3 regions of the Pseudomonas sp. NY11955 genome follow, and region 3 is predicted to be linked to each of the others. Evidence: riboswitches for the same ligand, from Rfam matches in the RefSeq annotation. Region 3 holds a riboswitch; each other region holds the start of a gene.
What was found. Region 3 has a riboswitch for cobalamin ahead of ACNFBR_RS09435 (TonB-dependent receptor). Riboswitches for the same ligand answer to the same signal wherever they lie in the genome.

Region 1 (4,236 bases), on a different contig from region 3:
ACCCCGCGCTCACCGCCAAGCGCCCCAGAGCCAGGCGCAGGCCCTCTACCACCGCCCTGCAAGGCCGCTTATCTCGCCGCCTGCGCGGCCCGAATCGCCCACTCAACAGCACAGGAGCTTCACCCATGAGCCTCGAATTCATCGGCCTCATCGGCCCGCAGGAAAGCAGCGAATCTCAGGCCCCACGTGGCCCGCTGGTGGACCTGGAGTTCATCAAAGCCTTTTCCCAGGCCCAGGAATACGGTGGCTTCGACAAGGCCTTGCTGGCGGTCAACACCAGCGCACCGGACTCGCTGATCCTGGCCAGCTATGTGGCCGCCCTTACCGAGCGCATCGGCCTGCTGGTAGCCCACCGTCCCGGTTTTCAGGCCCCGACTTTCGCCGCCCGCCAGTTTGCCACCCTCGACCAACTGAGCCGTGGCCGCGCTTCGATCAATGTCATCACCGGCGGCGACAGCGGCGACCTGCAGCGCGATGGCGACTTCCTCGACAAGGATGCCCGCTATGCCCGTACCGACGAATACCTGCAGGTCCTGCGCGACACCTGGACGCGCCATGAACCGTTCGACCACCAGGGCACGCACTACCGCGTCGAAGACAATCTGACCCTGGTCAAGCCCGTGCAGCACCTGCCGATCTACTTCTCCGGCGCCTCTGACGCGGCGGTCGAAGTGGCCGCCAAGCACGCCGATGTCTACATGATGTGGGGCGAACCGCTGGAGCAGGTAGGCGAGCGCATCACCAAGGTGCGCAAGGCCGCCGCCCGCTACGGGCGCGAAAAGCATATTCGCTTCAGCCTGTCGTTGCGGCCGATTCTGGGGGCTACCGAGGCCGAGGCCTGGGCCCGTGCCGAGCGCATCCTGGCCGATGCCCAGGCGCGCATCGGCATCCATCAGGGCAATCGCCGCGAGAAGAACTTCGGCAAGAGCAACGCCGGCTCCGAACGCCTGGTGCAGCTGGCCAGCCAGCGCAAGGTGCACGACACCCGGCTGTGGACCGAGATTGCCGCGCTAGGCGGTGGTGCAGGTAACTCCACCTCGCTGGTGGGCACTGCGGACCAGGTGGCCGAGGCGGCGCTGGCGTACTACGAACTGGGGGTAACCACCTTCCTGTTCCGCGGCTTTGACCAGCTACGTGATGCGGTGGAGTACGGGCAGGACCTGATCCCGCGGATTCGTGCGCTGGTTGAACGGCACGAGGCTGGGCGCAACGCGCGCACGGCCTAGCGCTCTACTCGCTGCACTGCCCTCCCAGGTCAAGTGCGGCATTGACGCCAAGCCCGCCCCATGCTCTTCTTATGCCTCGCGTTCAGGTGCCCCTCACGGGGTGAAACGGGAAACCGGTGCGTCGCAGGCCCTCCAACAGGGCCGGACAATGCCGGTGCTGCCCCCGCAACGGTAAGCGAGTGAAGCGTCTGTACCACTGTGCCTGGTAACTGCGGCATGGGAAGGTGACGTGTTCCAGGAGCCCTGCTCTTCCTCGCAAGCCCGGAGACCGGCCTGGCGTTCATGAACACCCCGCGGTGGGCGGGCGCTGTTGCATTCCCCTGGGCCACCTCGCCCGGGGCTGCCGCGCTCGCCCGTTGCCCACAAAAAAGCAGAGGAACGCGTCATGCCCATCACCAGCGCCAAACAACACAGCCTTGCCACCCCCGTTACCCTCAGCCAGCGCCTGGTCATCGCCGTCGGCGCCAGCCTGCTGGGCCTGTGCCTGGTGTACTTTGCCGGCTTCTCGCACATCGAGGCCGTGCACAACGCCGCCCACGACACCCGCCACAGCGCCGCCTTCCCCTGCCACTGAGTACCCCTGATGATCACGCGCATCGCCCGTACCGCGGGCTTCAGCGGGCTGCTTGCGGCCCTGTTGCTGACCCTGCTGCAAAGCTTTTGGGTCGCTCCGCTGATTCTTGAAGCGGAAACCTACGAGTCCTCGGCCCCCGCCGCACATCACGAGCATGGTGGCGAAGTGGCCGCCCATGAGCACAGTGCCGAAGCCTGGTCGCCGGAAGACGGCTGGCAGCGGGTGCTGTCCACCACCGGTGGCAACCTGGTGGTCGCGGTCGGCTTCGCCCTGATCCTGGCCGCCCTGTACAGCCTGCGCGAGCCGAAGCGCGCCGGCACGGGTGCACTGTGGGGGCTCGCCGGCTTCGCCGTGTTCTGCCTGGCCCCAACCCTTGGCCTGCCACCAGAGCTGCCAGGCACTGCGGCTGCCGACCTGGGTCAACGTCAAACCTGGTGGATTGGCACCGCCAGCGCCACTGCGCTGGGCCTGGCGTTGTTGGTGTTCGCCCGCCACTGGCTGCTGAAGGTGCTTGGCGCGGCACTGCTGGTGATTCCCCATGTGATCGGCGCACCGCAACCCGAGGTGCACGAAAGCCTGGCCCCTGAAGCGCTGGAAACCCAGTTCAAAGTAGCCTCCTGGCTCACCAACGCCGCCTTCTGGCTGGCCTTGGGCCTGCTCAGCGCATGGCTGTTCCGCCGTTCCAGCCAGGCCTGATGCCGGGCTTCTACGCCGGCTTTGGCTGCCGCCGAGGTTGCTCGGCGGACACCCTGCAAAACTTGCTGAGCCAGGCCCTGGACACCCAGGGCCTGGCATTGGCAGATCTGCGCGGCATTGCCAGCATCAGCCTGAAGGCCGACGAACCCGGTTTGCTGCAGTTGGCCGAACGCCTCGGTTTACCCTTGGTGCTGTACCATAGCGCGCAACTGCAACCATACGAACCCATGCTCAGCCACCGTTCCGCCGCAGCCCATGCCCACAGCGGCTGCTGGGGTGTAGCCGAGAGCGCGGCGTTGGCCTTGGCCAGCCAGCAGCTTGGCAGGGCCCGATTGCTGCTGGCCCGCCAGGTTCTGGGCCAGGCGACACTCGCCCTGGCCTGCTGAGCGCTTCACCCCCAAATTCTTGCAAGGACTATCCATGACCGTCTACTTCATCGGCGCCGGCCCCGGCGACCCGGACCTGATCACGGTCAAGGGCCAACGGCTGATTCGCCAATGCCCGGTGATCATTTATGCCGGCTCGCTGGTGCCCGCAGCCGTGCTCGAAGGTCACCAGGCCGAGACCGTGATCAACAGCGCCGAACTGCATCTGGAACAGATTGTCGCGGCCATGCAACGCGCGCACGAGCAAGGCCTGGACGTAGCCCGGGTGCATAGCGGCGACCCTAGCCTGTACGGTGCCATCGGCGAGCAGATCCGCCACCTGCAGGCGCTGGGTATCGATTACCAGATCATCCCTGGAGTCACCGCCACGGCAGCCAGCGCTGCCCTGCTTGGCTGCGAACTGACCTTGCCGGACGTGGCGCAGACGGTGATCCTTACCCGCTATGGCGACAGCTCGCCAATGCCGCCTGGCGAACAACTGAGCGATCTGGCGCGCCATGGCAGTACCCTGGCGATTCACCTGGGGGTCAAACACCTGTCGCGGATTGTCGATGAACTGCTGCCGCACTACGGCGCGCTCTGCCCGGTAGCGGTTGTGCATCGCGCCACCTGGCCAGACCAGGACTGGGTGCGCGGCAATCTCGGCGATATTGTTGAACGCGTGGCAACCAAGGACTTCCGGCGCACGGCCCTGATACTGGTAGGGCATGTGCTGGGCGATGCGCCGTTCGCCGAATCGGCCTTGTACCGTGCCGGGCATGCCCACCTGTATCGCCCCGGCAACTGAGCATTGCCAGCCTTGCACGGAGCATTGCAGACTCCCAGTTCCCGCCTGCGAACAGGAGCCATGCCCATGCTGGAACTACGCCCCAACTGCGAGTGCTGTGATACCGACCTGCCGGGTGACAGCCCCGATGTTCTGATCTGCTCCTTTGAATGCACGTTCTGCCGTAGCTGTGCCGAAACCCGCTTTCAAGGCCGTTGCCCAAACTGCACCGGCCAGTTGGTGGCCCGCCCGACCCGGGTGGGCCAGGCATTGGCCAACAACCCCGCCTCGACCCTGCGCGTAAAAAAACCGCACGCAGCCTGCACCTGAGCCATGGCAAAACCCTGACATCACCGCTTTGCGAGCGGTGATGTCTTTTCCGTTTTGTGTAGGACTTTTCAACAACAACTACGAGGACTTTCAACACCTCTATACTCGGCATTACCAAACTTCGGGAATGGTCGTATCGTGCAGCGCTTCCGATAACACCACTTGTAAACGTATTCCTGTGTGATCCAGGAAGCGGACCACATCCCTACAGGAGTTTTCCACATGACAACCGTGCTGATCGTCGACGACCACCCCATC
Region 2 (4,236 bases), on a different contig from region 3:
CAATGCGGCCATCCCGGGTCGGGTAGTTGGCCAGCACCAGGGCAACACGCTTCTGGGCATTGGGCAGACGCGCCAGCTCGACCCAGCGGCGGGCCAGCTCGGCGACGAAGTCCATGCGCTCGGGGTGAGCGCGGTAACACACCACGTCGGACTGGCTGCGCTCGCTGCGCCAGGCCATGTCCTTGAAACTGACCGGGCGGGTGATGATGCGCCCGTCCAGCTCAGGCAGGGCAATGTGCATGGCCAGGTCACGCGCGCCCAGGCCCTGCTCGCTGGCTTCCCAGCCGGGCTGGTTGTCTTGCGCGCAAATGGCCTGCAGCACCGGGATGTCGCGGCGCAACGGGCGCAGGTTGGGGCGTTCGGGGCTGGACAGGGCAAAGCCGGTGGTATTGACCAGCACTTCGGCGCCAACCTCGTCCAGCCAGGCTTCGACCTGTTCCAGGCAGGCGCTTTCCTTCAGGCTGGCAACGGCAATCGGCAGCGGGTTCAGCCCGGCAGCCCGCAGGCGCTGACAGAACACGTCGATGAACGCGGTATTGGCCGCCTGCAAGTGCGAGCGGTAGAACAGCAGCGGCGCCACCGGGTGCTCGGGGTGCCAGTGCGGGTACCAGTCTTCCAGCTCCGCACTGCCCTTGGCCGGGTGATAGACCGCCGTGCGCGGCAACGGCTGCGGCTCGTCCCAGGTGTAGTCGCGGCCTAGCCACTGGCTGGCCAGGCAGTTGAACAGGTTGCGGGCGTTGGCCTTGCCGCCCTGGCGCAGATAATGCCAGAGGCGCTCGGCCTGCTCGCCTGTGACATTGCCCAGGCCGGTCAATTCCGGGTCCGGGCGGTCGTCGCCCGGTACCAGGATCAGCTGCACGCCTCGGGCGGCCAGCTCGACCAATTGCTCCACGCCATAGCGCCAGTAACCAACGCCACCGTGCAGCGACACCAGAATGACCTTGGCGTGGCGCAGCACCTGGTCGACGTACAAGTCGACCGAGGCATGGTTCTGCACCTGCATGGGGTTGGCCAGGCGCAGGCTGGGGAAGTCTTCGGGCAAGTGCTCGGCGGTATCGGCGAGCAATGCCAGGTGCGAATCGCCGCTGCAGAGAATCACCAGCTCGGCGGGTGTCTGGCCAAGGTCGGCAATGCTGTCATCCGGCACGAAGCCGCCGGGCTGGGTCCGCAGCAGGTGCATGGGTCAGGCGCCCAGGGCCTGGCGCAGGCGCGCTTCCAGTTGAGTAGCGTCGAGGTCCTGTCCGATCAGCACCAAGCGGGTGATGCGTGGCTCGTCGGCGCGCCAGGCACGGTCGAAGTGTTTGTCGAAACGGGTACCCACGCCTTGCACCAGCAGGCGCATCGGCTTGCCCGGGATGGCGGCGAAGCCTTTGGCGCGCAGGATGCCGAACTCCACCACCAGTTGGGTCAGTGCGTCGAGCAGCAGGCTCTCGTCGGCTTCGGGCAGGTCGATGGAGATGGAATCGAAGGCGTCGTGGTCATGGTCGTCATGCTCGTCGCCGTCGTGGTGCGAATCGTGGTGGGTACGTCGGCCATCGATGTGCGCCTCGGACTCTGCCCCCACGCCCAGCAGCACCTCCAGTGGCAGCTTGCCGCTGCTGGCCTCGATCACTTTCACCGCCGGCGGCAGTTCTTCGGCCACTTCCGCCCGCACCTTGGCCAGGCCTTCGGCATCGATCAGGTCGGCCTTGTTCAGTACCACCAGGTCGGCGCTGGCCAACTGGTCGGCGAACAGCTCGTGCAGTGGCGATTCATGGTCCAGGTTGGGGTCGAGCTTGCGCTGGGCATCGACCTGGTCCGGGTAGGCGGCGAAGGTGCCAGCGGCCACAGCTGGGCTGTCGACCACGGTGATGACCGCATCGACGGTGCAGGCATTGCGGATTTCCGGCCATTGGAAGGCCTGCACCAGCGGCTTGGGCAGGGCCAGACCGCTGGTTTCGATGAGGATGTGGTCGAGGTCGCCACGGCGAGCCACCAGTTCGCGCATTACCGGGAAGAATTCTTCCTGCACGGTGCAGCACAGGCAGCCGTTGGCCAGCTCGTAGACGCGGCCGCTGGCTTCTTCCTCGGTGCACCCGATGCTGCACTGCTTGAGGATTTCGCCATCGATCCCCAGCTCGCCGAATTCGTTGACGATGACCGCGATGCGACGGCCCTGGGCGTTGTCGAGCATGTGGCGCAGCAAGGTGGTCTTGCCCGAGCCGAGGAAGCCGGTGACGATGGTGACGGGGAGCTTGGCCAGTGTTTTCATGTCGCATTGCCCTTGGCAGTGTGGCGCGGGCATGCAGGACGACAGCCGCGGGCCAGGTTGGCCGGGCTTGTTCGCCACCGGATCACCCCGCCCGGTTGAAAGTCGAAAACGTGACGAGGCAGGTCTCCTGGCTCGCACCGTTCCATTGCCCCGTTCAGTTGAACAGCGGGCTGGCGGGATGACGCCTTCCCGCGCGCTGGCGCAGTGGCAATGTCGATCCGTTGTCGGTGCTTACAGTTGCGGGGGCAGCCGCGGCTTGTACCGCGTTCCCATCTTAGCTTCGGCCTGGCCGAAGAACCTCGAAGTGGCAAGGCTACGCAGTGGCTGGCGGGTGGTCAACCATTGCGGCGGCGCCGGTCGACAACGCTGGGCGCAACTGCGTTACAGTGGCGGCTTCACCCACGGTCAAGGACGCCCCATGCCCCTCGCCCCCGCCATACCCGTACTGCGCATTTTCTCGGTCGACAAGGCCAAGGAGTTCTACGTCGATTTTCTAGGTTTTACCCTGGATTGGTCGCACCGCTTCAGCCCGGACTTGCCGTTGTACATGCAGATTCACCGCGATGGCCTGATCCTGCACCTATCCGAGCACCATGGCGATGCATGCCCCGGTTCAACCGTGTTCGCCCGCATCGACGACCTGCGCGCGCTGGAGCGCGAGCTGCAGGATAAACAGTACGGTTACGCCCGGCCCGAGGCCGAGCGCCTGGACTGGGGCCTGCAGATGCAGGTGTGGGACCCGTTCGGCAACCGCCTGCGCTTTTGCCAGCAGATCGATGACGAGGCCAACCCGTGAAGACGCTGGGCAAACGCGAAATGGCCCGCCTTGAGCGGGAGCTGGTGGCGTGCCTGACCGATGCCTGCGAAACCGCCAAGGCGCAGATCGTCGGCTTCAGCTGGCTTACCCATCGCCACGACCCCGAGGACTTTCCGGGCAGCCTGCGTATTACCTGGGTATTTGAGCAAGAGGCCGATAAAGCCGCTGCCGTGGCGAGCGAAGCGAAAGCGCGCATGCTGGCGCTGACCCGCCAGGCGCTGGAGCAAGCCGGCATAAAGCTGGACCATCCGGCCTGGCATGTGCGGTTTGACAGTGAAGAAGCCTGCGCGCAGAGCCACGCCGGAGACTGGGCCAAGCGCTTGCAGACGCAACGCTGAGGGCAGGCCGCTGTTTACACCGTGCAAGGTTGTGTCGCCAGTCCCGGCCTCTTCGCAGCACAAGGCTGCTCCTACAGCGCCAGTGGGCCGCGAAAAATGCATCGCAGGCTATCAATTCGTGACTGGCCGTTCCCGATCCGCCAAGGATGTATTAAGGTGGCATGGTGCGCATATAACAGCAGCCCGAGAGATCGGGCACTTGCAAGACAATGAGGGTGTCATGAGCAACGAAAGCATTAATTGGGACAAGCTGGGTTTCGACTACATCAAGACCGACAAACGCTACCTGTCCGTATGGCGCAATGGCGAGTGGGACAAAGGCACCCTGACCGAAGACAACGTACTGCACATCAGTGAAGGCTCCACGGCGCTGCACTACGGCCAGCAGTGCTTCGAAGGCCTCAAGGCCTACCGCTGCAAGGACGGCTCGATCAACCTGTTCCGCCCAGACCAGAACGCCGCCCGCATGCAGCGCAGCTGCGCCCGCCTGCTGATGCCGCACGTGCCGACCGATGTGTTCATCGAAGCGTGCAAGCAAGTGGTCAAGGCCAACGAAAAGTTCGTGCCACCGCACGGCAAAGGTGCCCTGTACCTGCGCCCGTTCGTGATCGGCACCGGCGACAACATTGGCGTGCGCACCGCCCCCGAGTTCATCTTCTCGGTGTTCGCCATCCCGGTTGGCTCGTACTTCAAAGGCGGCATGAAACCGCACAACTTCCAGATTTCCAGCTTCGACCGCGCTGCCCCGCAAGGCACCGGCGCAGCCAAGGTGGGTGGCAACTACGCTGCCAGCCTGCAGCCGGGCGCTGAAGCGAAGAAAGCCAACTTCG
Region 3 (4,236 bases):
AGCGCGGCATCCCCATCAACCACTGCTGCCCACTGAACGCCGACTGCACATACTCGCGATCGAACAGGTTGTTCAACTGCAACCCCAGCCGCACATCCGGCAACACCTGCCAGGCGATATTGGCATCGACCACCGTATAGCCGGGAGCGCTTTGGGCATTGGCGGTGTCGGCATAACGCTCATCCACATAGCGCGCGCCAATGCCGGCTTCCAGCTGCTGGCCGAAACCTTTGCTCAGCCACAGGTTGGCGGTACGCCGTGGCACGTTGGCCGGGCGGTTGCCGGCGCGGTCCTGCGCCACGCCATCGACCATTTCGTCGAAGTCGTCGTACCTGGCGCGTACCAGCGATGCGTTGGCAGACACCTGCCATTGGTGCGCCAGCGCCAGCTCCAGGGTCGCTTCGAGGCCGTCGGAGGTCTGCTGGCCAGCCTGTTGCTTCTCGTGGGTGATCGGGTCATCCACCAGCAGCTTCTTCTTGACGATGTGGTAGGCGGCCAGCGTCCATTCGCCACGGCCTTCCCAGAAGCGCTGCTTGAGGCCCAGCTCGGTCTGCTTCGCTTCGGTCAAGTCATAGTGCATCTGGGTGGGGCTGAGGCTGATGAGGTTGTTGACCCCTTCCTCGCTGGTGGAGTACTGGCCATACAGTGACAGGTCGTCGGTGACCGCGAACACCAGCCCGGCGCGCCAGTTGCCACCCCGCAAACTGCGGTCACTGCGGCTGTCGTTGGTCAGGTTGTCGCGGTCGATATGATTCTGGTCACGGCGCACGCCGGTTACCAGCGACAGCCGGTCGCTCAGCTGCAGGCGGTTTTCGGCGAACAGGGCGAAGGTGTGAGTGGTGGACAAGGTTTGCGGTCGCAGCGGCGAGGCACTGTGGAACCCGCCGGGCTGCGGTTGCCATGGGTCGATGTAGTCACCGCCCACATCGTTGTAGGGTGAATTGCTGTCGACGTTGAAGCGCACCTTGTTGTACTCGGCACCGAGCACGGTCTTGCTGGCCAGGCCGAACAGGGTGTGGTCGAAGGTGAAGGTCTGGCGGTCGCCGAACTGTTCCTGGTTGTGCTTGATCTCCAGGTAGCTGCCGCGCAGCAACTGCTGACGCTCTGCGTCCCAGCTGTAGTCTTCGGCGTTGCGCCAGTGGCGGCGGCTTTTGATGTAGTACAGCTGGTTGCTGGCGCTGAGGTGGTCGTTCAGCGTCCACTCGGTGGTCAGCCGGGTCCACTCGTCGTCATAGCGCTGCACGTCATTCTGTACGTTGTAGTTCTTGTTGCGCAGGCTGCTGCGGTAGTGGCCGTCGATCAGCGGCGTGCCGTAGTAGTTGGCGGGCTGCGCCTCGCCACGGTCGTGGGCGAGGGTGAAGCTGAGGTCGTCAGTGGCATCGAAACGCAGCGCGGCACTCAGGGCCAGGCTGCGTGAATGGGTGCGGTCGACCCAGCCATTGCCATCCTGCTGGTTCAGCGTCAGGCGATAGCTCAGGCGCTCGCTGAGGCTGCCGCCGCTGTCCAGGCCGAGCTGCTGACGGTCCCACGAGCCGTAGCCCAGGCGCAGGTGGTTGCGCACTTCGCCGGCAAACGGTTTTTTCGGGATCACGTTGACGACCGCGCCGGTGGCGCCTTCGCCATGCAGTACCGAAGCCGGGCCGCGAATCACGTCGATACGTTCGACCATCCACGGGTCGACCGGGAACGTTTGGGTGCCGGCACCGGTGTAAAGCCGTGCGCCGTCGAACAGGGTCATCACCGAGCTGTGCCCGGCAAAGCCGCGGGCTGACAAGCCCGTACCGCCATCACCCGGAGAGCCGACGAAGGTGATGCCCGGCGAGCGAGTCACCGCATCCTGCACGGTAAGGTTGTTGCGTTGCTGAATCTGCTCGGCGCTGATGCTGCTGGTGCTGGCCGGTGTTTCCAGGGCGCTGAGGCCAAGGCGTGAGCCGGCCTGGGTAGGCGTGGCCAGGTCGATGGCGCGGCTGTCGAGGGTGTCGGTGATGGCCGTGGAAGGCAAAGCCAGAGGCTGTTGGGTTCGGTCATCGGCCAGGGCCGGCAGGGCGACGGCCAGGCAGGCCGCCAGGGGGTGAAGCTTGAACATACGGGACATGTCGTTCCACTGCTGCAGGAATGAATGGATCCCGGTGGAAAACACGCAAAGGCGAACCATGCGGGCAGGCGCGCGCACGGATTCCGGCCTGCGCCCGCCCACCGCGGGTTGCCAAGTGAAGCTCCAGGCCGGTCTCCGGGCTTGCGAGGGGCATGAAACCTTCACCTTCCCATGCCGGAGCACAGTGGTATCTCGAAGGGTTCGCTCGCTTACCGTTGCGGGGGCAGCGCCGGACTTGTCGTGGGTAACACGACGCACCGGCTTCCCGTTTCACCCTGCGCGCGGCGGCGCAGGGCACCTGAAACTGGCGCGCATCTGACCATTGAAATGCGGGGGCGTCAAATTTGCTTGGGCAATGGCGGTGGGTTAGGCCGGCAACGGCTAGCGTCCGCGGCGCCGCGAAACCCGTGCCTCGATGTTCTTGCGCCCGATCAGCAGTGGCGGCTTCTCTACCACCGGCTCATCCGCCAGCCACTTGTACATCACCAGGCAGTCCACCAGCCCCAGGCGGGCATGGCGATAGGCCTTGGGCAAGCGGCCAACGGTCTCGAAGCCCAGCTTGTGCCAAAGCGCCACGGCCACTTCATTGCTGGCCACCACCGAGTTGAACTGCAGGGCCAGAAAACCTTCCTGGCGCGCCAGCTTCTGCGAGTGTTCGCACATCAAGCGCGCCACGCCCCGGCCGCGTGCCTGCTCGCTGACCATGTAGCCGCAATTGCCCACATGCGCGCCTGGCCCGGCTGCATTGGCCTTGAGGTAATACGAACCCAGTAGCTCGCCCTCTTCTTCGGCCAATAGTGTGTGCAAGGGCAGTTCCAACCACAGCTGGCGGGCCTGTTCGAAGCTCAGGGCCGGGTCGAAGGCGTAGGTTTCACGGGCTTGGACAATGGCCTGGAAAGTGGGCCAGAAGCGCTCGAAGTCTTCTGGCGTCATGGGGCGAATGTGGATCATGCGGGTTCCTGCGCGGGCTAAGCCGCCCAGTCTGGGTGGCGCGGCGCCGTCGCGCAAGGGCGGCGACGCCGTTTGTGCTCAGCCGTTGGCCTTGCCTACGGCATCCATGGCACGTGCCGAGTAGACCAGCGCAGCACCGGCGTTCATCGCCACGGCCACGCCGAGGGCCTCGGCAATTTCCTCGCGGCTGGCGCCATGCTTGACCGCCTGTTGCGAATGCACGGCGATGCAGCCGTCGCAGCGGGTGGTCACGGCCACGGCCAGGGAGATCAGCTCGCGCGTCTTGGCGTCCAGGTGGTTGGTCTTGGCCCCAGCACCGCTGGCGGTCATGTAACCGGCCACGGTGTCGGGTGAGAGTTGCTTGAGATCGCCGATGCCGGCCATCAACTGCTTACGGTAGGCGTCCCAGTCCATCATGCTCATCGTCTTCACCTTGGGGTGGTTGCGAGTGGAGCTTTCAGGCTAGTCGAAGAGTGGCAAGTGCGAGGCTTGTACTTTGGTGGTTATGCCGTGGGCCTTTGGAAGCGGGCTTGGGCAAGCCCGCTGTGGCACTGTTCAGATGTAGATGAACACCAGCACCAAGGCTGCGACCACTGCCCATTTTTCCAGGTAGTAACGCATGCGGTTGCGCTTTTTCAGCGCCTTGCCACGTTCGCGGATCTTGTAGATGCGGGTGAACAGGCGGTTGATGCCGCCGGTCTTGTCGCTGGCATCGTTGGGCGCCGCGGCGGCAGCCATTACGTTACGGCTGAACCAGCGGTTGAACGCGGTTGCCCAGCGGTACTTGAGCGGGCGCTCGACGTCGCAGAACAGGATGATGCGGTTGTGCTCGGTGGTGTTGGCCGCGTAGTGGATGTAGGTTTCATCGAAGATCACCCCCTCGCCATCGCGCCAGGAGTATTTCTCGCCGTCCACGTCGATGTAGCAACCGTCGTCGTTCGGTGTGTCCAGGCCCAGGTGGTAGCGGTACGAGCCGGCATACGGGTCGCGGTGGCGCACCAGCTTGGCGCCCGGTGGCAGGGTAGCGAACATGGCGGCCTTGACCGTGCCGATACCTTGCAGCAGCTCGGTGGTGCGTGGGCACAGGGCCATTGCCGATGGGTGGCTTTCGCCATACCACTTCAGGTAAAAACGCTTCCAGCCGGTCTTGAAGAACGAATTGAAACCGACATCGTCGTAATTGTCGGACT

Region 1: another riboswitch for cobalamin. It lies ahead of ACNFBR_RS14415 (CbtB domain-containing protein); the one in region 3 lies ahead of ACNFBR_RS09435 (TonB-dependent receptor).
Region 2: another riboswitch for cobalamin. It lies ahead of cobW (cobalamin biosynthesis protein CobW); the one in region 3 lies ahead of ACNFBR_RS09435 (TonB-dependent receptor).

The regions. Positions count from the first base shown of each region.
Region 1 is NZ_JBLUPS010000006.1:342,466-346,701, reverse strand. It holds gene ACNFBR_RS14420 (LLM class flavin-dependent oxidoreductase) at 126-1,226, shown strand; cobalamin riboswitch at 1,294-1,518, shown strand; gene ACNFBR_RS14415 (CbtB domain-containing protein) at 1,612-1,800, shown strand; gene ACNFBR_RS14410 (CbtA family protein) at 1,810-2,496, shown strand; gene ACNFBR_RS14405 (cobalamin biosynthesis protein) at 2,496-2,882, shown strand; gene cobM (precorrin-4 C(11)-methyltransferase) at 2,917-3,669, shown strand; gene ACNFBR_RS14395 (DUF1272 domain-containing protein) at 3,736-3,978, shown strand; gene ACNFBR_RS14390 (response regulator) at 4,201-4,236, shown strand, end outside.
Region 2 is NZ_JBLUPS010000006.1:200,837-205,072, reverse strand. It holds gene cobN (cobaltochelatase subunit CobN) at 1-1,180, opposite strand, end outside; gene cobW (cobalamin biosynthesis protein CobW) at 1,184-2,251, opposite strand; cobalamin riboswitch at 2,351-2,568, opposite strand; gene ACNFBR_RS13845 (glyoxalase superfamily protein) at 2,670-3,047, shown strand; gene ACNFBR_RS13840 (hypothetical protein) at 3,044-3,406, shown strand; gene ACNFBR_RS13835 (branched-chain amino acid aminotransferase) at 3,627-4,236, shown strand, end outside.
Region 3 is NZ_JBLUPS010000004.1:177,214-181,449, reverse strand. It holds gene ACNFBR_RS09435 (TonB-dependent receptor) at 1-2,095, opposite strand, end outside; cobalamin riboswitch at 2,204-2,412, opposite strand; gene ACNFBR_RS09430 (GNAT family N-acetyltransferase) at 2,477-3,046, opposite strand; gene ACNFBR_RS09425 (carboxymuconolactone decarboxylase family protein) at 3,125-3,469, opposite strand; gene lpxO (lipid A hydroxylase LpxO) at 3,602-4,236, opposite strand, start outside.